2 regions of the Dactylosporangium darangshiense genome follow, and region 1 is predicted to be linked to the other one. Evidence: riboswitches for the same ligand, from Rfam matches in the RefSeq annotation. Region 1 holds a riboswitch; the other holds the start of a gene.

What was found. Region 1 has a riboswitch for ZMP and ZTP ahead of ABD901_RS13240 (serine hydroxymethyltransferase). Riboswitches for the same ligand answer to the same signal wherever they lie in the genome.
Region 2: another riboswitch for ZMP and ZTP. It lies ahead of ABD901_RS02365 (bifunctional 5,10-methylenetetrahydrofolate dehydrogenase/5,10-methenyltetrahydrofolate cyclohydrolase); the one in region 1 lies ahead of ABD901_RS13240 (serine hydroxymethyltransferase).

What each region holds. Positions count from the first base shown of each region.
Region 1 covers NZ_BAABAT010000005.1:184,667-194,216, forward strand. The annotation lists gene ABD901_RS13230 (acetolactate synthase large subunit) at 1-1,224, opposite strand, end outside; gene ilvD (dihydroxy-acid dehydratase) at 1,442-3,295, shown strand; ZMP/ZTP riboswitch at 3,341-3,425, shown strand; gene ABD901_RS13240 (serine hydroxymethyltransferase) at 3,449-4,711, shown strand; gene ABD901_RS13245 (hypothetical protein) at 4,831-9,183, opposite strand; gene ABD901_RS13250 (PH domain-containing protein) at 9,424-9,550, shown strand, end outside.
Region 2 covers NZ_BAABAT010000001.1:530,892-540,441, reverse strand. The annotation lists gene ABD901_RS02385 (ParB/RepB/Spo0J family partition protein) at 379-1,410, opposite strand; gene ABD901_RS02380 (ParA family protein) at 1,407-2,414, opposite strand; gene ABD901_RS02375 (hypothetical protein) at 2,523-2,753, shown strand; gene rsmG (16S rRNA (guanine(527)-N(7))-methyltransferase RsmG) at 3,514-4,197, opposite strand; gene ABD901_RS02365 (bifunctional 5,10-methylenetetrahydrofolate dehydrogenase/5,10-methenyltetrahydrofolate cyclohydrolase) at 4,709-5,629, opposite strand; ZMP/ZTP riboswitch at 5,647-5,729, opposite strand; gene ABD901_RS02360 (Jag family protein) at 6,001-6,756, opposite strand; gene yidC (membrane protein insertase YidC) at 6,868-7,938, opposite strand; partial or broken gene yidD (membrane protein insertion efficiency factor YidD) at 7,950-8,221, opposite strand; gene rnpA (ribonuclease P protein component) at 8,218-8,748, opposite strand; gene rpmH (50S ribosomal protein L34) at 8,784-8,921, opposite strand; gene dnaA (chromosomal replication initiator protein DnaA) at 9,498-9,550, shown strand, end outside.

The DNA of each region.
Region 1 (9,550 bases):
GCGCTCGATGACGTACTGCGGCGACAGCGTCCCGTCCGCGGGCTCCTCGTAGCCGAGGGGGTAGCGGCCGCGGATGTCGTCCAGCGTCGCCCACCACTCCTTCAGCGTGGGCCGGTGCCCGACGGCGTGCTCGGCGGTCACCGCGGCGATGAGCTCCTCGATGACGTGCTTGGCATCGCCGACGATCGGCACGTCCGCCGTGCGGTTCTTGCCGATCTCGGCCGGGTCGATGTCGGCGTGGATGATCTGCGCGTTGGGCGCGAACGTGGACAGCTCGCCGGTGACGCGGTCGTCGAAGCGGGCGCCGAGGGCGATCAGCAGGTCCGACTTCTGCAGCGCGTAGACGGCGCCGACCGTGCCGTGCATGCCGGGCATGCCCATGTGCTGCGGGTGGGAGTCCGGGAACGCGCCGCGGGCCATCAGCGTCGTGACCACCGGGGCGCCGGTCAGCTCGGCGAGCTTGAGCAGCACCTCGGAGGCGTGCGCCTTGATCACGCCGCCGCCGACGTAGAGGACGGGGCGCTTCGCGGCGGCGATCAGGCGGGCTGCCTCGCGGATCTGCTTGCCGTGCGGGTGCAGCGTCGGGTGGTACCCGGGCAGCTCCAGCACCGGCGGCCACTTGAACGTCGTCTGCTTCTGCAGCACGTCCTTCGGGATGTCGACGAGGACCGGGCCGGGGCGCCCGGTGCCGGCCAGGTGGAAGGCCTCGGCGAGCACCCGCGGCAGCTCCTCGCCGCTCTTGACCAGGTAGTTGTGCTTGGTGATCGGCAGCGTGATGCCGGCGATGTCCGCCTCCTGGAAGGCGTCGGTGCCGATGGACGCGGAGGCGACCTGGCCGGTGATGGCGACCATCGCGACCGAGTCCATGTAGGCGTCGGCGATCGGCGTCACCAGGTTGGTCGCGCCCGGGCCCGAGGTGGCCATGCAGACGCCGACCTTGCCGGTGGCCTGCGCGTAGCCGGTCGCGGCGTGGCCGGCGCCCTGCTCGTGGCGGACCAGGATGTGCCGGACGTTCTCGGAGTCGAACAGCGGGTCGTACGCGGGCAGAATCGCGCCGCCGGGGATGCCGAACACGACGTCGGCGCCGAGCGCCTCGAGCGAGCGGACGAGTACCTGCGCGCCGGTGAGCAGCTCCGCCTGGGTGTTCGGCGCGGGCTTCTTGTCGGCCGCCGGCGGCGTGGGATGCGCTCGGTGGGCGAGGACTTCTGGCGTGGGTCTCGTCATCGCTGTTCGCACTTTCGCTCGAAGGTGTCTTGGTTTTCAGCCCCGGACATGAAAAAACCCCACGTGCTGGGCACGGGGGGCTAGCGCGCTGACGGCAGGCGTCGGCGCGCTAGATGATAAGTACTCGGAGCGACCTCGACGACATGTGCCCACTCTGACGCATCTCACCGCCTGAGTCAACCGATCCCAGGATGCGGAACGTGTCAGACTCGCAGGTATGCCCGAGCTGCGGTCCAAGACCTCCACTTCTGGTCGCAACATGGCCGGCGCACGCGCCCTGTGGCGCGCCACCGGCATGACCGACTCCGACTTCGGCAAGCCGATTGTCGCCATCGCCAACAGTTTCACGCAGTTCGTGCCGGGCCACGTCCATCTTCGCAACCTCGGCATGATCGTCGCCGACGCGGTTGCGGAGGCGGGTGGGGTCGCCAAGGAGTTCAACACCATCGCCGTCGACGACGGCATCGCCATGGGCCACGGCGGGATGCTCTACTCGCTGCCCAGTCGCGAGCTCATCGCCGACGCCGTCGAGTACATGGTGCAGGCACACTGCGCCGATGCCCTCGTGTGCATCTCCAACTGCGACAAGATCACGCCCGGCATGCTGCTCGCCGCCCTCCGCCTCAACATCCCAACCGTCTTCGTCTCCGGCGGCCCCATGGAAGCCGGCAAGACCATCGCGATCGAGGGCGTCGTCCACGAGAAGGACGCCAAGCTCGACCTCATCGACGCGATGATCGCCTCCGCCAACGAGGCCGTCACGGACGAGCAGCTCGGCCAGATCGAGCGCTCCGCCTGCCCGACGTGCGGCTCCTGTTCCGGCATGTTCACCGCCAACTCCATGAACTGCCTGACCGAGGCGATCGGGCTCGCGCTGCCCGGCAACGGCTCGACGCTGGCCACGCACGCCATGCGGCGCGCGTTGTTCGAGCGCGCCGGGTCCTTGATCGTCGATCTTTGCCGTCGGTACTACAACGACGACGACGCCTCGGTGCTGCCGCGCGCGATCGCCTCTCGGCCCGCCTTCGAGAACGCGGTGGCGCTGGACGTCGCGATGGGCGGCTCGACCAACACCGTCCTGCACCTGCTGGCCGCCGCGCGCGAGGCCGAACTCGACTTCACCGTGGCCGACATCGACGCGATCTCGCGCCGGGTGCCGTGCCTGGCCAAGGTGGCGCCCAACACGCAGAAGTACCACATGGAGGACGTGCACCGGGCCGGTGGCATTCCGGCGATCATGGGTGAGCTTTCCCGCGGTGGCCTGCTGGACGAGTCCGTCTCATCGGTTCATTCAGCAACATTCCGGGAATGGCTGGACAAGTGGGACATCCGCGCCGCTTCCCCGTCGGAGGAGGCGCTCGAGCTCTTCCACGCCGCACCCGGAGGGGTTCGCACGACCGAACCGTTCTCGACGACGAACCGGTGGAACTCGCTGGACGTTGATGCCGCGAACGGGTGCATCCGCAGCGTCGAGCACGCCTACACCGCCGACGGCGGGCTCGCGATCCTGTTCGGCAACCTCGCGCCCGACGGCTGCGTCGTGAAGACCGCCGGCGTGCCCGAGGAGAACCTGCGCTTCTCCGGCCCCGCCCGCGTCTTCGAGTCGCAGGAGTCGGCCGTGGACGGCATCCTCGCCAAGCAGGTCGTCGCCGGCGACGTCGTGGTGATCCGCTACGAGGGGCCGAAGGGCGGGCCGGGGATGCAGGAGATGCTGTACCCGACCTCGTTCCTCAAGGGCCGCGGCCTCGGCCGGGCGTGCGCGCTCATCACCGACGGTCGTTTCTCCGGGGGTACCTCCGGACTCTCGATCGGCCACATCAGCCCCGAGGCGGCGGGCGGCGGCCTCATCGCCCTCGTCCAGGAGGGCGACCTCATCGAGATCGACATCCCGGCGCGCTCGATCGAGCTGCGGGTGTCCGAGGAGGAGCTCACCGCGCGGCGCATCGAGCAGGACAAGCGCGACCGGCCGTACACGCCGGCCGACCGCGAACGCCCGGTCTCCGCCGCTTTGCGCGCTTACGCCTCGATGGCCACCTCGGCCAGTGACGGGGCTTACCGGCGCGTTCCGTAACCGGCCACTCCTCGGGCGGCCGGTTCCACTACGATCGGCGGCGTCATCTGCGACTGGCGCACATCAAGGTGGAACCGACCACCGGGGAGCTCCCAAAGAATCGCCGGCACCGCGCGCCTGGGTGCCCGATCGGCACCTGCCAGGAGGAAGCCCATGCACGTCCCAGCACTGACGGCCCTCACCGAGGCCGACCCGGAGCTGGCCGGCCTGATCCAGCACGAGGCCGAGCGGCAGCACGACACGCTGCGCATGATCGCCTCGGAGAACTACGTCTCGCAGGCCGTCCTCGAGGCGACCGGCACGGTCCTCACCAACAAGTACTCCGAGGGCTACCCCGGCAAGCGGTACTACGAGGGCCAGAAGTACATCGACCCGATCGAGGAGCTGGCGATCGCCCGCGCCAAGTCGGTGTTCGGCGTGGACCACGCCAACGTGCAGCCGTACTCGGGCTCGCCGGCGAACCTCGCCGTGTACATGGCCCTGGCCAAGCCGGGCGACACCATCATGGGCATGGCGCTGCCGATGGGCGGCCACCTGACCCACGGCTGGTCGGTGTCGGCGACCGGCGCCTGGTTCCGCGCGGTGCAGTACACCGTGCGCAAGGAGGACGGCCGCGTCGACTTCGACGAGGTCCGCGACATCGCGCTGCGCGAGCGGCCGAAGCTGATCTTCTCGGGCGGCACCGCGATCCCGCGCACGATCGACTTCCCGCGCTTCGCCGAGATCGCCCGCGAGGTCGGCGCCGTGCTCGTCGCGGACATCGCCCACATCGCCGGCCTGATCGCCGGCGGCGCGCACCCGTCCCCGGTCGGCCACGCCGAGGTCATCTCGACCACGACGCACAAGACCCTGCGCGGCCCGCGCGGCGCGATGCTCATGTGCGACGAGGCGCACGCGAAGGCCATCGACAAGGCCGTCTTCCCTGGCCTGCAGGGCGGCCCGCACAACCACACGACGGCCGGCATCGCGGTGGCGCTGGGCGAGGCGGCGAAGCCGGCCTTCTCGGCGTACGCGCACCAGATCGTCGCCAACGCCAAGGCCCTGGCCGACGCCCTCATCGAGCGCGGCTTCGACCTGGTCTCCGGCGGCACCGACAACCACCTCATCCTGCTCGACCTGACGGGCAAGGGCATCGGCGGCAAGCCGGCCGCGAAGGCCCTGGACCGCGCGGGCATCGAGACGAACTACAACACCGTCCCGTACGACACCCGCAAGCCCTTCGACCCTTCGGGCGTGCGCCTCGGCACCCCCGCGCTGACCACGCGCGGCCTGACCGAGGCCCAGATGCCCCAGGTCGCCGACTGGATCTCGCGCGCGGTGGACGCCGCGATCAAGGACGACGAGCCGTCGCTGGACACCATCGCCGGCGAGGTCCGCGAACTGCTCTCCGCCTACCCGATGGCCGGCTGGCGCTGATCCTGCGTCACAACGAGGGCGCCCCGCCGTTTCCGGCGGGGCGCCCTTCTTGCATGCCTCTGTCTGTATGTTCCGGCGCCTTTGGTTCTCGGGCGCCCTTTGGTCTCCGGGCCTTTTCGTTATTTGCGCCTTAGGAAGCGGCGCGACGACTTCTCCTTCGGCTCCTCGTCGAGGTTGAGCTCGAGGGGCGCGAGGTCTTCGAACGCCCCGGCCTCCCGATTGCGCTGCTCGGGGACCCGCTCCTGGCCGCCGCGCTCGGACCTGCCCGGCCCGCCCCAGTCGTCCTGCCCGCGCCCCGGTCGCTCGGTTCGCTCGCCCTGGCCCGACGGCCCGCCGAAGCCCGGCCCCGCCTGACCCGGCTGCCCGCCGAAGTTCGGCTCGCCTTGGCCCGGCTGGCCTGTGGGGTTCGGCCCGCCCTGGTTCGGCCGGTCCGCGTAGCCCGGCCCGCCCTGGCTCGGCTGGCCGGCGTAGCCCAACCCGCCCTGCCCGAACCCGGCCTGCCCCGGCCCGCCCTGGCTCGGCCCACCCTGGCCCGGCTGGCCCTGGCCCGGCTGGCCGGACTGTCCGCGTCGGCCCGGCTCGCCGCCCGGCACGTCTCGCGGCGCATTGCGGTCCCACCGGCTGGTCGACTCGGTGGCCCACCCGCTGCGGTCGCCCGGCTCCCCCGCCGCCCAGTCGTCCGCGGCCGGCACCTCCGGCGCCTTGCCCTTGCCGGCGTCCTTGTCCTTGCTCCGCCCCCAGCGCGACCGCTTCGGCTTCTCGGCCGCCTCAGCGGGCTTGCCCGGCTCGCCCGCCGGCCCGTCCCACCAGGCCTCTTCCTGGCCGCCCGGGCCCTGTTGCGCGCCTCCCGGGAACTGCTGCTCACGCCCGGGGAACTGCGGCTCGCGCCCACGCTCGGCCGCGAACTGGTCCTCGCGCCCAGGAAACTGCGGCTCGCGCCCGCGGTCGGCCGCGAACTGGTCCTGACGCCCAGAAACGACCGGCGGTTGCTCGCGCCGCTCGGGGGTACGAGGCCACGCCTCCGTGCGCCCATCGGCGTCGCGCATACCCGGCCCGTCGGTACGACCGTCCACGTACTGCACCTCCGGGCGGCGGTCACGCGCGCCCGGGCCACTCCCCCACGAGCCGTTGTCCGCGCCGGCACCACGATCGCCGAACGCCGGACCACGATCCCCGAAGCCCGGGCCTCGCTCGCCGTACGCCGCCCCGCGGTCGGCGGGACCTTGGCTGTGATCGGCGAGACCCGACGCGCCGCCCCAGGCACCGCCATCCGCGGCACGGTCGCGATCATCGCCCATGGACCGGTCGCGGCCGCCAGGCCCGGCGCCCGGTCGCGCCGCCGGCTCCGCACCGTTCGGAGCGCCGGGCCAGGTCCCGGTCTGCGGCCCATAGTCAGCCGCTTCGGGCCCGCCGGCTTCGCCCGGCTGCGTACGGTCCCGCCGCCGAATCGACCGCCCCGCCGGATCCGAATCCCAGGAGCGCCGCAGCTCGAGCGGCTGGGCAACGAGCTCGGGCGCGTCCCCGTCGAACAGGCCGCCGCCGCCCCGGGAGGGCCGCTCCCCCGCGACCGGCCGGTCCTCGGGCCGCCGCCGCCCGTCGAGCCCGGCACCGTCCCTCCGCTCCCGCTCGGACGCGCCCGCGGAGGCCGCCCACGAATCCCGCTCAGACGCGTTTGCAGACGCGCCCCACGGCTCCCGCTCAGGCGCACCCGCGGAGGCGCCCCGCGGCTCCCGCTCGGACGCGTTAGCAGACGCGGCCCACGACTCCCGCTGGGACGCGCCCCGCGGCTCTCGCTCGGGCGCAGCGGCCGGCGGCCAGGACGCGCGGTCGGGGGCCGACGCAGGGCGCTCGGGGGCCGGCGCAGGCGTCCACGACTCACGCTCCGGCGAGGAGGCACGCGACTCGCGCCCGGGCGCGGCAGAGCCGGTCCACGGCTCGGCCGCGGACGCACCCGTGGTCGCCCACGTCTCGCGCCCGCGCGCGGGCGGAGCGGTCCAGGGCTCGGAAGCGGCGGACGAGCCCGTACGCGGCTCGGACCCAGACCTCGGCGACGCCCCCGAGGCCCGGTCGGACGCGCCGTTGGACGCTCGGTCGGAGCCGTACGAGCTACGCCACGAGTCGGACGGCGCGGCCTCAGAGGCGGGCGCGGTCCATACGTCGAGCTTGGGTTCCTGGGCCGGAGGCGGTGTCCAGGGCTCTGAGTTGCGCTCGGAGGCGGGACGCCACGTGTCGGCACCGCCGCCGGAGTTCCGTGCGGACTCCTCGGGCTCGGTCCAGGAGCGGCGCCGGGCGCCCGTCGCCTCGTCGGAAGGGGTCGATGGGCCACCGGACCACGCACCGGTCTCGTACGTCACCGGGAAGTCATCGGCCGCGCTGCTCCAACGGAAGCGATCGTCGGCGGCGGGGGCGTCGCCGGCGGACGTGGAGGACCAGGACAGACGCTCCGAGGGCCGATCGGCATCGGCGCCGCGGCGGTCCGCCCGGGCCGCGTCCGACGATGATGACGGGGCGGGGGTTGTCGGGACCTCGGCGCTGCCGTCGGCCGCCCATGCTGCGATCTGGCTGGCCGACTCGTTGTCCCAGTTGCCGACCAGCTCGCGGGTCGCGCGGGCCTCCCACGAGGCGTCCGCCTCCGCGCGGGCGGCATCCGAGCGTCCGGCGTCCGAGCGGCCGTAGTCCGAAGACGCCGCGTCCGAACCGGTGTAACCGCGGCCAGAGCGGCCCGCATCCGAGCGGCCCGCATCCGAGCGGCCGTAGTCCGAAGACGCCGCGTCCGAGCCGGTGTAACCGCGGCCAGAGCGGCCCGCGTCCGAGCGGCCGTAGTCCGAAGACGCCGCGTCCGAGTCGGAATCGCGGTCCCAAACCGGGCGGCGGCCGAAGTCGTTCCGGTCCGAACTGCCGGTCGAAGCCTCCGAGCGGAACGCGTCCGCGCGAGGGCTGTCCCACGCCTCCGTGCGCGGATCGCTGCGGGCGCCCGATCGCGAACCGTCGCGCGGGCCGTCCCACGCTTCCGTACGCAGATCGCCGCGCGCGTCCGGACGCGAACCGGCGCGCGGGCCGTCCCACGCCTCCGGGCGCGAGCCGGCGCGAGGGCTGTCCCAGGCCTCCGTACGCAGGTCGTCGCGGGCGTCCTCGCGGAATGGCGGGCGGGTGCCGTCGCGAGGTTGCGAGCGCGTGGGGGGCCACTCGTCGCGCGGGGGCGGGGCGTACGGGTCGTCTGGGTCGAAGTTTGAAGGCAACGCTGCTTCCGGGGTGTCGGGGGCGCCCTGCTCAGAAGGGGAGTCCTCCAGCGGGTCGGGCTTTGCGGTCGCGGCGCGGGCCAGGCGGCCCAGCTTCGCGCGCATCGTGCCGTTGCCGGGGCGCCAGGTTGTGGGGGGCGTTGCCGGGGTTTCCTCGCCGGCCGAAGGCGACGGTTCCTCGCCGGCGGCCGCGGCGAAAGCCGCGTCTGTCGGGAGAGGGGTGCGGCCCGTCGAAGGGCCGGGGGCCTCGTCGGCGAACGTGCGCGGTGACGGGAGCGGCTCGGGGATCTTGTTGCCCTCGGCCAGGAACAGGAGGCGCTCCATGACGTGGAGGTCTACGCGGTACGGCTCCGTGGACAGCCAGCGGCCGGCTGCCTCGGACATCTCGTGGGCGTGCACCAGGTGGAGGTGCTCGCCCGGTGCGACCGAGATCACCAGCTCCTCGCCGGCGTCGTCGCGCGACGGGGCGATCACCAGGTAGCCGCGGACTGTGCCGCCGATCTTGGTGAGTTGCTCGCGCCAGGTGTGTACCTCTGCGGCGAGGCCGTCCACGTCCTCCGAGCCGGGGACGAACAGGCGGCCGCCGCGCAGGACCTGGCCGGCGGCGTCCATCGTGTACTCGCCGTGGGGCCACACCGTCGGGAGGAACAGCGCCACTCGTCGGCCGGCGGCCACCAGGTGGGTGCAGCCGCCCTCGCCGAGCGCGAAGAAGCGGGCGCTCGGGATCGCCTCGAGCTCCTTGAGGCGCGGGAGCTGGTCGTCGGGCTTGCCCCACCAGCGGCGGCCGCTCACGGCCTCGTCGATGGACAGGCGGGCGACCCGGCGGGCATCGAGTAGCAGTGCTGCCAGGAAGGATCCGGCCAGCGGTACCACAAAAGCCAGGTTTATCCCGATAAAGCCGAGCACGCCGAGGATGTCGAACCAGCTGTCCGGCAGGCGGCCGCGCGTGGCCGCGCCCCACGCCACCGCGCCCGCGACGACGGTGAGGATGGCGAAGAGCGGGAAGCCGCGCAGCGTGAGCACCACCACACCGGCGAGGGCGGCGATCGCGGCCGCACCCCACAGGATGCTCAGCTCCTTGATGCCCCAACCGGCCACGGCAAGGGCCGCCAGGGCCGCAACGGCGAGGAGCGCGCCCGCCACGGCGCCGGTCGGGCGCACGCCGATGCGCCTGTTGCTCTTGACGCCGTCGCCCCAGGCTGCGGGCGCGTCGCGACGGAATGTGGTGGTCAAGTCCTAGCCTCCCGCCACGGCCGGCAGCGCACGAAACTCGACATATCGCCGCAGATCGCCCGGCAAACCACCACGACCGGGAGCGATCTCGTCAAACACGGCACCGAGCGTAACCCCGGGCGCCGGTGCTAGCGAGAGGCGGCCGTGCCGACTCGGACACCAGTTCTCATCCCCCACGGCGCTCAGTATGCCCGCCGCACCGCCCGGAAGCAGTTCCTCGAAAGGTGGGAGGATGGCGGTGTGAGCAACCAGGTCAAGGTCAAGTTCCGGCGCAGTGCCGCGATCGCAGTCGCCGCGGGCATCACCGTGATCGGCGCCGTTCCGCTGCTTGCCGAGAGTGTCTGGTTTCTGCTTGTACTCCTGGTGC
Region 2 (9,550 bases), on a different contig from region 1:
CGCCGCCGCTCCCGCCCACGCGGCGCGCTCCTGCCCCCACGCCGCGCTTCCGCCCACGCCCGCCGCTCGATCGACCCGCCCGCGCGCCCACTGCCCCGCCCGCGGCTCGACTGACCCCCCGCCCGCGTCCGCGTCTACCGCCCACGCCTGCCCGCTCGACCAACTCGCCCGCGCCTACCGCGGCCTCGCTCGCGGCTCGACCGACGCGCTCGCCGCCCGCCAGCGCCGCTCGACCGACCCGACCCGGCGTCAGCCGGCCGGCCGCCGGAATGACCGAGGGCCGGCCCCGGTCGGGGTCGGCCCTCGCTGTCTATGAAGTTTGTGTCGTTCGCGTCGGCGACTATGTCGCACCGGCAGCGCCGGCTCGGCCGGGCGGCGTCACTGCTCCCGCTGGCCCGCCGAGCGCTCGTCCGGAACGCCGATGATGCCGACGATCCGCTCGAGGTCGTCGACCGTCGCGAACTCGATCGTGATGCGGCCCTTGCGGCGGCCGATGTCGACCTTCACCCGCGTGTCGAAGCGATCCGAGAGGCGATCGGCCAGATCGGTCAGCGCCGGCGCGTGCGGCTTCGCGCGCCGCTGCGCCGGGGCCGCCTTCTTGGCCGTTGCGCTCTCCGACGCCGCGAGCGCGACGAGCTCCTCGGTGGCGCGCACCGAGAGGCCCTCCGCGACGATACGGGTCGCCATCTGCTCCTGCTCCTCCGAGTCGTCGAGCCCGAGGAGCGCCCGCGCGTGGCCCGCGGAGAGCACGCCGGCGGCGACGCGGCGCTGTACCGGCGCGGGGAGGTTCAGGAGGCGGATCGTGTTCGAGATCTGCGGCCGGCTCCGCCCGATGCGCCGGGCGAGTTCCTCGTGGGTCGCGCCGAACTCATCGAGCAGCTGCTGGTACGCGGCCGCCTCTTCGAGCGGGTTCAGGTTCGCCCGGTGGATGTTCTCCAGGAGCGCGTCCCGGAGCATCGCGTCGTCGCGCGTCTCGCGGACGATCGCCGGGATGGCGTCCCTGCCGAGCGCCTGGGCGGCCCGCCAGCGACGCTCGCCCATGACGAGCTCGTACTGCTTTTCGCCGTCGGTCTCGCGAAGCTCGCGTACCACGATGGGCTGAAGGAACCCGACCTCCTGGATCGAGGTCTTCAGCTCCTCGATGGCCTCCTCGTCGAAGACCTGCCGCGGCTGCTTCGGGTTGGGCGCGATCGCGCCCACCGGGATCTCGGCGAACCGCGCGCCCGGCACCGGGGCGAGCCCGTCGGCCGCGGGCACGGAAGCAGCGGCCGGAGCGTTGGTGGCGACGCCAGGGGCGGGCGGTTCGGCGAGTGCGGTACCCGTGCCCGCCGCGCCATCGGCCGGCGCGGCGGCGGTTGGGATGAGGGCACCGAGCCCCCGCCCGAGACCTCCACGTCGGTTGGACTTCATGCGACCCCTCCCACCTGCGCGCCGCGTAGCGCGATCTCCTGCGCCGCCTCGAAATAGCTGACCGCACCCCGCGAGCCGGGGTCGTACGTCATGACCGACTGGCTGTAGCTCGGCGCCTCCGACACCCGGACGTTGCGGGGGATGACGGCGTTGAGGCACTTCTCGCCGAAGTGGTTCCGCACGTCCTGCTCGACGAGGTCGGCCAGACGGGTGCGCCGGTCGTACATCGTCAATAGCACCGTCGAGATGTCGAGCTTCGGGTTGAGGTGGGACCGCACCAGCTCGATGTTGTTCGTGAGCGCCTGCACACCCTCCAGCGCGTAGTACTCGCACTGGATCGGGATGAGGACCTCTTCGGCGGCGACGAGCGCGTTGACCGTGAGGAGGCCGAGCGAGGGCGGGCAGTCGATGAAGATGTAGTCGTAGTCGCTGCCGCCGGCCTCGATGGCGCGCTTGAGTCGCGACTCACGAGCGACGACCGACACGAGTTCGATCTCCGCCCCGGCGAGGTCGATCGTCGCCGGTACGGCCCACAGGTTCGGGATCCCCTCCACCTGCTGCGTAACCGCGTCGAGTGGGGCGCCGTCGATCAGGCAGTCGTACACGTCCGGCACACCGGAGTGGTGCGGGACGTTCAGCCCGGTCGAGGCGTTGCCCTGCGGGTCGAGGTCGATCACGAGCACACGGTTTCCGTGCAGCGCCAGGGCGACGGCGATGTTCACCGCGGTGGTCGTCTTGCCGACCCCGCCCTTCTGGTTGGCTACACACATCGTGCGACGCCGTGGTGGGCGGGGCATGGTGATTTCCCCGCTCGGGTTGAGAATCTCCACGGCGCGTTTTGCCTCCTGTGCCAGTGGGGGGTCTTCGGTTTCACGTGAAACGTACGCGTCAGTCATGGCGCCCTCGGTATCCGCGGTGACGACGGACGGGTGTGGTTGGGGGGATGGTGGGTTCCGTCGTTCGGGCCGCACCTCGGCTGGAGAAGCGTCGACTGTCGGCGTCACTCCCCGGCCGTAAAGGGTACCGGTTGAGGTTCGATCACTCGGACCGGAGACGTGAAACTCCACCGTCCCCCCGCGTGTCGACTCGTGCCCGCGTATCGTCTCCGGACCGTGGCCGGGCTCGGGCGCACGAACGTGGTCCATGCGCGCCGGCTCACCGGTGCGGCCGGGGTCGATCCGGGGGTCCATGCCGCCCGCGGGGTCTATTCGGTGCTCGATCCGATGGCCGGTACCGCGGGCAGGATCGCCGGGGCGAGGCGCCTCGACGCCGTCGTTCCGCGGCTGTGGCACCGCGCGACCGGCGGGACGTACGCCCCAGCCCTCTATCCCCGTTTCACGTGAAACATGACCGTCTGCATCGCCGTAGCCCGGACCATCATCGCTGTCGCGCACCATGTCAGTCCCGTCCCGCTCGGAAAGATGTGCACCCTCGGCCGCCTCGTCCGCCGGAGCCGATGCGGTGAGTTCCCCGCCGGACCTCCAGTCGCCGGCTCCGGAAGCAGACCGGAGTCCGGTGCACCCGAGACCGGGTTACCCGATACCGGCCCACCGGGAACCGGTTCGTCGAGAGCCCGCCGGTCGGAGCCCGGCCCGTCGTCACACGTCCCGTCGGTCCCGCACCCGAGCAGATCGGCTTCCGCGGGAGGCGTGCTCGCTCCCTTGGAGGGCGTTCCGCTCGAATCCGTTCCGTCCAGTCCGGCTTCCTCAGGGCCCGTTCCGTCGGACATTGAAGTGGCGCGGGGCCAGCCTACGGCGCTTCGCCGGGCGGAGCCATGACCCATCGGCGCGTCGTTGGTCTTCTCACGGCGACTCGTGCGCCAAAAGACCAGAAATCCGTCAACTCGGCGAGGCAGGGCGCCGGGCCGCTGTGTCGGCGACATCGGCCACCCGATGCCGACCGGCCCGCCGTCCCCCATGAGTCCCGCATGAGTGCCTCTGCATTCCCCGTCGCCGGGGGTCGCGGTGCCGCCCCGGGCCACCGGCAGTGGCATCGCCCTGGGGGACCGGAGGCGGTGCCGCCCTGGGGGACCGGAGGCGGTGCCGCCCTGGGGGACCGGAGGCGGTGCCGCCCTGGGGGACCGGGGGCGGTGCCGTCCCCCGGTCACCGGCCGCGGCGGCCCCCGGCCTTTCGGGGACGCGCGGCTTCCCGCTCGCGCACGATCTCGACCACGGTCGTGGGCTCGGCAAGGAGGGCCTCCCCGCACGCGCGCACCGACGGAGTCCCCGCACCGAGCTGCGCGAGCGCCTCCGCGTGCTTGGCAATCTCGGCCGCGGCGGAGGCACCCTTCATCGCGAGCAGCCGGCCACCGATAGCGGTGAGGGGGAGACACCAGCCGGCGAGCCGATCCAGCGGAGCGACGGCCCTGGCGGTGACGACATCGGCGAGCGGGATCTTCCCGACGCACTCCTCGGCCCGGGCGCGAATCACGAGGGTCCGCTCGAGGCCGAGCGCCGTCACCGCTTCGGAAAGGAATGCGGTACGTCGGGCGAGCGGCTCGACCAGGGTGACGGAAAGGTCGGGACGAGCCACCGCCAGCACCATCCCGGGCAGACCGGCCCCCGACCCGACGTCGACCACCGAGGCACCCGAGGGAATGAGCTCCGCGACCACGGCGCAGTTGAGGAGGTGCCGCTCCCAGATGCGCGGCGCCTCGCGAGGGCCGATGAGGCCCCGCACGACGCCGTCGGTCACGAGCAGCTCGGCGAACCGCCGAGCCTCGGGAAGCCGATCGCCGAATGCCTTCTCGGCGGCGGGGAGGATATCGCTGGGTACTGCACCGTCCATCCGTCAAGCAAACCATGCCCAACGCCGTCGCCTCGGACGTGGGGGATCGCGCCTCGGCCGTTCCTCGATCGCACGCTGTTTCACGTGAAACAGCGCCCGTGGAGGACCGCGACGCGGAAGAGAGCAAGCCCTGGAGGACTGCAGCGCGTGGGGACTGCGGCCCGGGGCGAGCCGCGGCGCGAGATGAACCGCGGCGTGGAGCCGATGACGGAACGTCGGCCCGGAGAGAACCCGCGGCGTGAAGACGGTGGAGACGACGGAAGGACCCTGGCGCGGAGAGATCCGGTTGCGCGGACAGAACCCGGCGCGGAGAGAACCGGCGGCGCGGAGGAACCGCGACGCGGAGGAACCGCGGCGCGGACAGAACCCCGGCCCGGAGGGAACCGCAGCGCGGACTCGGCGAAACGGAGCGCCCCGCCTCCGAACAGTCGGAGGCGGGGCGGTGGGGACGATGGCGCGACGGTGTGAGGACGGCGGCTCTACAGAGGCGCGAGGCGACTCAGGGGACCTCTCACTCCTCGGCCGTTTCACGTGAAACAGCGCGCTCCGCGGCCTCGATGGCGTTGCGGAAGAGCATTGCGACCGTGGTGGGGCCTACGCCGCCTACGCGGGGGGTGATGGCGCCGGCGACCGTGGCGCAGGACTCGTCTACGTCGGGGAGGAGGCGGCGGCCCTCGTAGCGAACGCCGCCGCCGATGACGACAGCGCCGGGGCGTACGTGCTCGGGTTGGATGATGCCAGGAACGCCGGCCGCGGCGATGAGGATGTCGGCGCGGCGGGTGTAGCGGGGCCAGTCGGCGACGCCGGTGTGGACGACCGTCACGGCGGCGTTTGCGGTTGGGCGCTTCTGGGCCAGGAGCATCGCCAAGGGGCGGCCCAGCGTTGCGCCGCGACCCAGGATCACGACCTCGCGGCCGCTCACCGGGATGCCGTGGTGGGCCAACAGCGCCTCGATGCCGGCGGGGGTGCAGGGGAGCGGGCCGGGGATGCCGGCGGCCAGGCGGCCCAGGTTCAGGGGGTGCATGCCGTCGACGTCCTTGTCCGGGTCGACCCGCATGAGGGCGGCGTCGTAGTCCAGGTGGGCCGGCGTCGGGTACTGGATCAGGAGCGCGTGCACATCCGGGTCCGCGTTGAAGGCGTCGATGGCGGCGTGCAGGTCGGCCTGGGTGGCGGTCGCCGGGAGGTGCTGATGCGGGGAGGCGAAGCCCAGGGCGGCGGCCTGGCGCTGCTTGATCCGGATGTAGCCGGCGCTAGCGTCGTCGTCGCCGACGAGAATCGTGGCCAGCGACGGGGTGATGCCGCGGGAGCGGAGGGCCGATACGCGGGACTCGACGTCGGCGAGGATCTCGTCGGCTACCGGTGCGCCGGGGAGGAGGCGTGCCGTGTGCGTGGCGTCAGCGGGGGCGGAAAGAGCGGTCGACTGGTTGGACATACGGCTCCTCGCAAATGCGTGGAAGCCCAGGCGGTCGACTCCCACGACGAGGCTTCCCGATGGTTGCCCATCCTTGGTGCCGCCAGTCGCGTCACTTTGATTATGCCCGACTGCCCGCCTTCGCCTCGAGACGGTCATCCCGAACAGGTCGCGTCCGGAGAGCGGAGAGAACGGGGAGTGAGAGAGCCGGAGAGGGAAAGGCGGAGAGGGCGAGAGCGGGGCGAGAGGAACCGTGACAGAAAGCCGAGGGATGCGACAAGGGCAAGCCCGGCCACCGCGGGCACGAGGAACACAAGACGCGGGCACGAGGCTCACAAACGAAACCGCCCCAACCGCTAGCTCGCGGTTGGGGCGGTGAGTGGTACTGAGAGCTAGGCGGTCGGGCGGACCACAATCCGGCGGGACGGCTCCACGCCCTCCGACTCGCTCTCGACGCCGGGCAGGGCGTTGATGACGTCGTGCACGCACTTGCGCTCGAAGGCGCTCATGGGCTCCAGCCGCACGGCCTCGCCGTACTCCTTCACCTTCTCCGCAGCGTTCTTCGCGATCGCGCCGAGCTCCTTGCGGCGCAGGGCGCGGTAGCCGCCGACGTCGAGCAGAAGGCGGCTCGGCGAACCGGTCTGCCGGAACACGGCCAGCCGGCTGAGCTCCTGCAGCGCCTCGAGGGTGGCGCCGCGCTGGCCGACCAAGGCCTGCAGGCGCTTGCCCGAGCCGTCGCCGCCCTCGACGACCTCGACGACCGGGCGCCCGCTCACGACCAGCTCGTCGATGTCGCCGTCGTAGTCGAGGATGTCCAGCAGGCCCTCGACGTAGTCGGCCGCGATCTCGCTCTCGCGGAACAGGTCGGTGGCGGCGCGGCCCGAACCGGAGCCGGCCTTGGCCTCCGAGTCGCCGTCGGCCTCTTCGTCGTCCTCGGCCTCCTCGTCGCCCTCGTCCTCGTCGGCTTCCTCGTCCTCGTCAGTCTCCTCGTCCGCCTCGTCGTCCTCGTCGTCCGCGTTGGCGTCGGCGAGGTCGGCGTCGGCTTCGGCCGTGGCGTCACGGTGCTCGGCCTGGTCCACGTCCTTGTCCTCGTCCCGGGCCACGGCCGCCGCGTCGAGATCATTGGTGGTGTCGGTCACGAAACTCATCTCCGCTTGTTTGGGGCGCCGAGGCGCCGTCACAGGTCGTCGGTGAGGGGTGGGTTGCTACAGGGAGCGCCCCGCGCCGGGCCGACTGAGAGGTGGCCCGGCGGGGTCGCATCAACCCGACTGCCGCTTCGCGGCGCCACCCTTCTTCGGGTTGATCGGCTTCGCGCCCGGCTTCGGGGCGCGGGAAGGGGCGCCGTTGGCGGCCGCGTCGGTCGCCTTCGCGCCGGTGGCCTTGGCGCCGGTCGCCTTCGCGGGGCCCTTGCCGTTGGACCGCTGCGCGGCGGCCTCTTCCTTGGCGCGGCTGAACAGGGCGCCCAGGCCGCTCGGCTTCGACTCGGCCACCTTCGCGGTGCCGCCGGTGCCCTTGAACGGCACGGTGCTGGTCGTCGCGCTCGCCGGCGGCGGGTACTTGTGCAGCACCCAGTACTGCTGGCCCAGCGTGATGGCGTTGTTCGTGACCCAGTAGATGATGACGCCGATCGGGAAGTACCAGCCGGAGGTCAGCGTGAAGAACGGGATGCCGTAGAGCATGAACTTCTGGATCATGCGCTGCTGCGGGTCGGTGTTCCAGCCCGTCTTCTTGATCATCTGACGCTGCGTCAGGTAGGTCGTCGTGATCATCAGCGCGACGAGGCAGGCGGCCACGATCTTGACCGTGGTCGAGTGGGCCTCGATCTTGATGAGGTCATCGGCGCTGCTGCTGAACTTCGCGACGATCGGGGCGTCGAACAGGCGGGCGTCGACGGCGCTGAGGAACTCGTCCTTCGTCCAGCCGTACAGCTGCATCTGGTGGTCGGACGTGCCGGGCTTGAGGTGGCGCAGCACGTGCAGGAGGCCGATGAAGACCGGGATCTGCAGGAACATCGGAAGGCAGCCCATGAGCGGGTTGACCTTCTCCTCCTGGTAGAGCTTCATGACCTCCTTCTGGAGGGTCTCCCGGTCGCTCTTGTGCTTCTCCTGAAGTTCCTTCATCTTCGGCTGGATCGCCTGCATCGCGCGCTGCGACTTGATCTGCTTGACGAAAATGGGGAAGAGCACGACCCGGACGGTGATCACCAGGAAGACGATCGCCAGGACCCACTGCCAGTTGGTGCCCAGCACGCGGTGATCCGGCATGATCGAATCCCAGACGGTGTGCCAGAACAGCATCACCTTCGAGATCAGCCAGTAGATCCCGCCCATCAGCTTGCTAATCACGACACTGCTCCAGTCACGTCGACTCGGGCTCGGGCGAGTGTCCCCGGCGCGGAGGCACCGGGTCGAACCCACCGGGGTGGAATGGGTGGCAGCGCAGCAGCCGCCAGATCGCGAGACCGATTCCCCGGATCACGCCGTGGGTGCTGACCGCCTCCAGGGCATAAGCGCTGCACGACGGGTAGAACCGACAACGCGCCGGCAACGCCGGGCTTACCCAACGACGGTACGCGACGATAGGAGCGGTCACGATCCGGGCTCCGGCGTTCATCGACGGTCACCTCGGTTTCTCGGTCGGCGCGCGGCCTGCAGCGCCGCGTCAAGATCCTGCTCCAGTTGGTGGTACCCCGCGCGAGCCGCCTCCGGCAGCGCTCGCACGACGATCACGGAGCCGGCCGGCAGGTCGGCCAGGCGCGGGCGGACGAGGTGCCGCAGGCGCCGCTTCACGGCGTTGCGCACCACAGCGTTGCCGACGGCCTTGGAAACGACAAACCCGGCGCGAGCGGCCGGAGCACCCGGAGTCCCGGTGACCGAAGCGTCGTCGGACGATCCCCTCAGGTCCACATCTCCGGAGGCCTCGCCAGCACCATCAGGCGAGGGAGAAGGGGACAAAGACGGTGCGACACCCTCAGAGCCCCCAGACGGCTCAGCAGGGGACGAAAACGGATCAACCCCGGGCCACGGTGGCCCGGGGTTGAGGAAGTGCACGACCACAGCCCCCCGACCGGCCCGACGGCCGTTGCGAATGGTGGCGGCGAAGTCTTCCCGCCGCCGCAGTCGCTGACCGGCCGCAAGCACGCTGCCTCCCGGAGGGCGCGGTCGTCTGGTCAGGCTCAGGCCGAAAGGCGGTCGCGCCCCTTGGCGCGGCGCGCCGAGAGGATCGCACGGCCGGCGCGGGTGCGCATGCGCAGCCGGAAGCCGTGGGTCTTCGCGCGCCGGCGGTTGTTCGGCTGGAAGGTGCGCTTGCTCACGTCGGGCTCCGTCTTCGTGGCTTGGCGTGGACCCGACTTGGCTGAAAATGCCGGCGCGCCCACAGGATGTCGATCGGTGGCTTGGAGTTTACCAGGGACCGGTGCTCCAACCGAAACAGGGTACGCGCCACCCTACTCACCGTCAACGATCAACGACGCGCGCCGCCCGGTGGCGATCAGCCCCGGGGATGTGAACAAAGAATCCCCAGGTCAGGGCCGAAATCCACAGGTTCGTTGTGGACAACGGTTGAGTGGTTGTGGACAACGCTGTTAACGTGCCCGGTTGCCGGTAGACACCGCGACGACCGGCGGCGGGGCAAAACGGACTTTCTGGCTCGAAGAGGCGCTCGACAAGGGGGAAGAGGCGCGCGCCCGACCTGCACCACCTCTGCGTATGCGCTGATCACCGCACAGTCAGCACGGGCGAGGGGGAGACAGGACGATCCGTCCACGGCACATGACTCGTTGATACACAGGTTGTGGAAAACCTGTGGACAATGGCCGAGGACGGCGGGAAGAACCGGGCACCGTCCACTCGCGGTGGGGGCCGCGAATGATGATGGGGGTGCGCGAACGGTGACTGACACCGACCTCGCAGCGATCTGGAATGCAGCTACGGATCAGCTCGC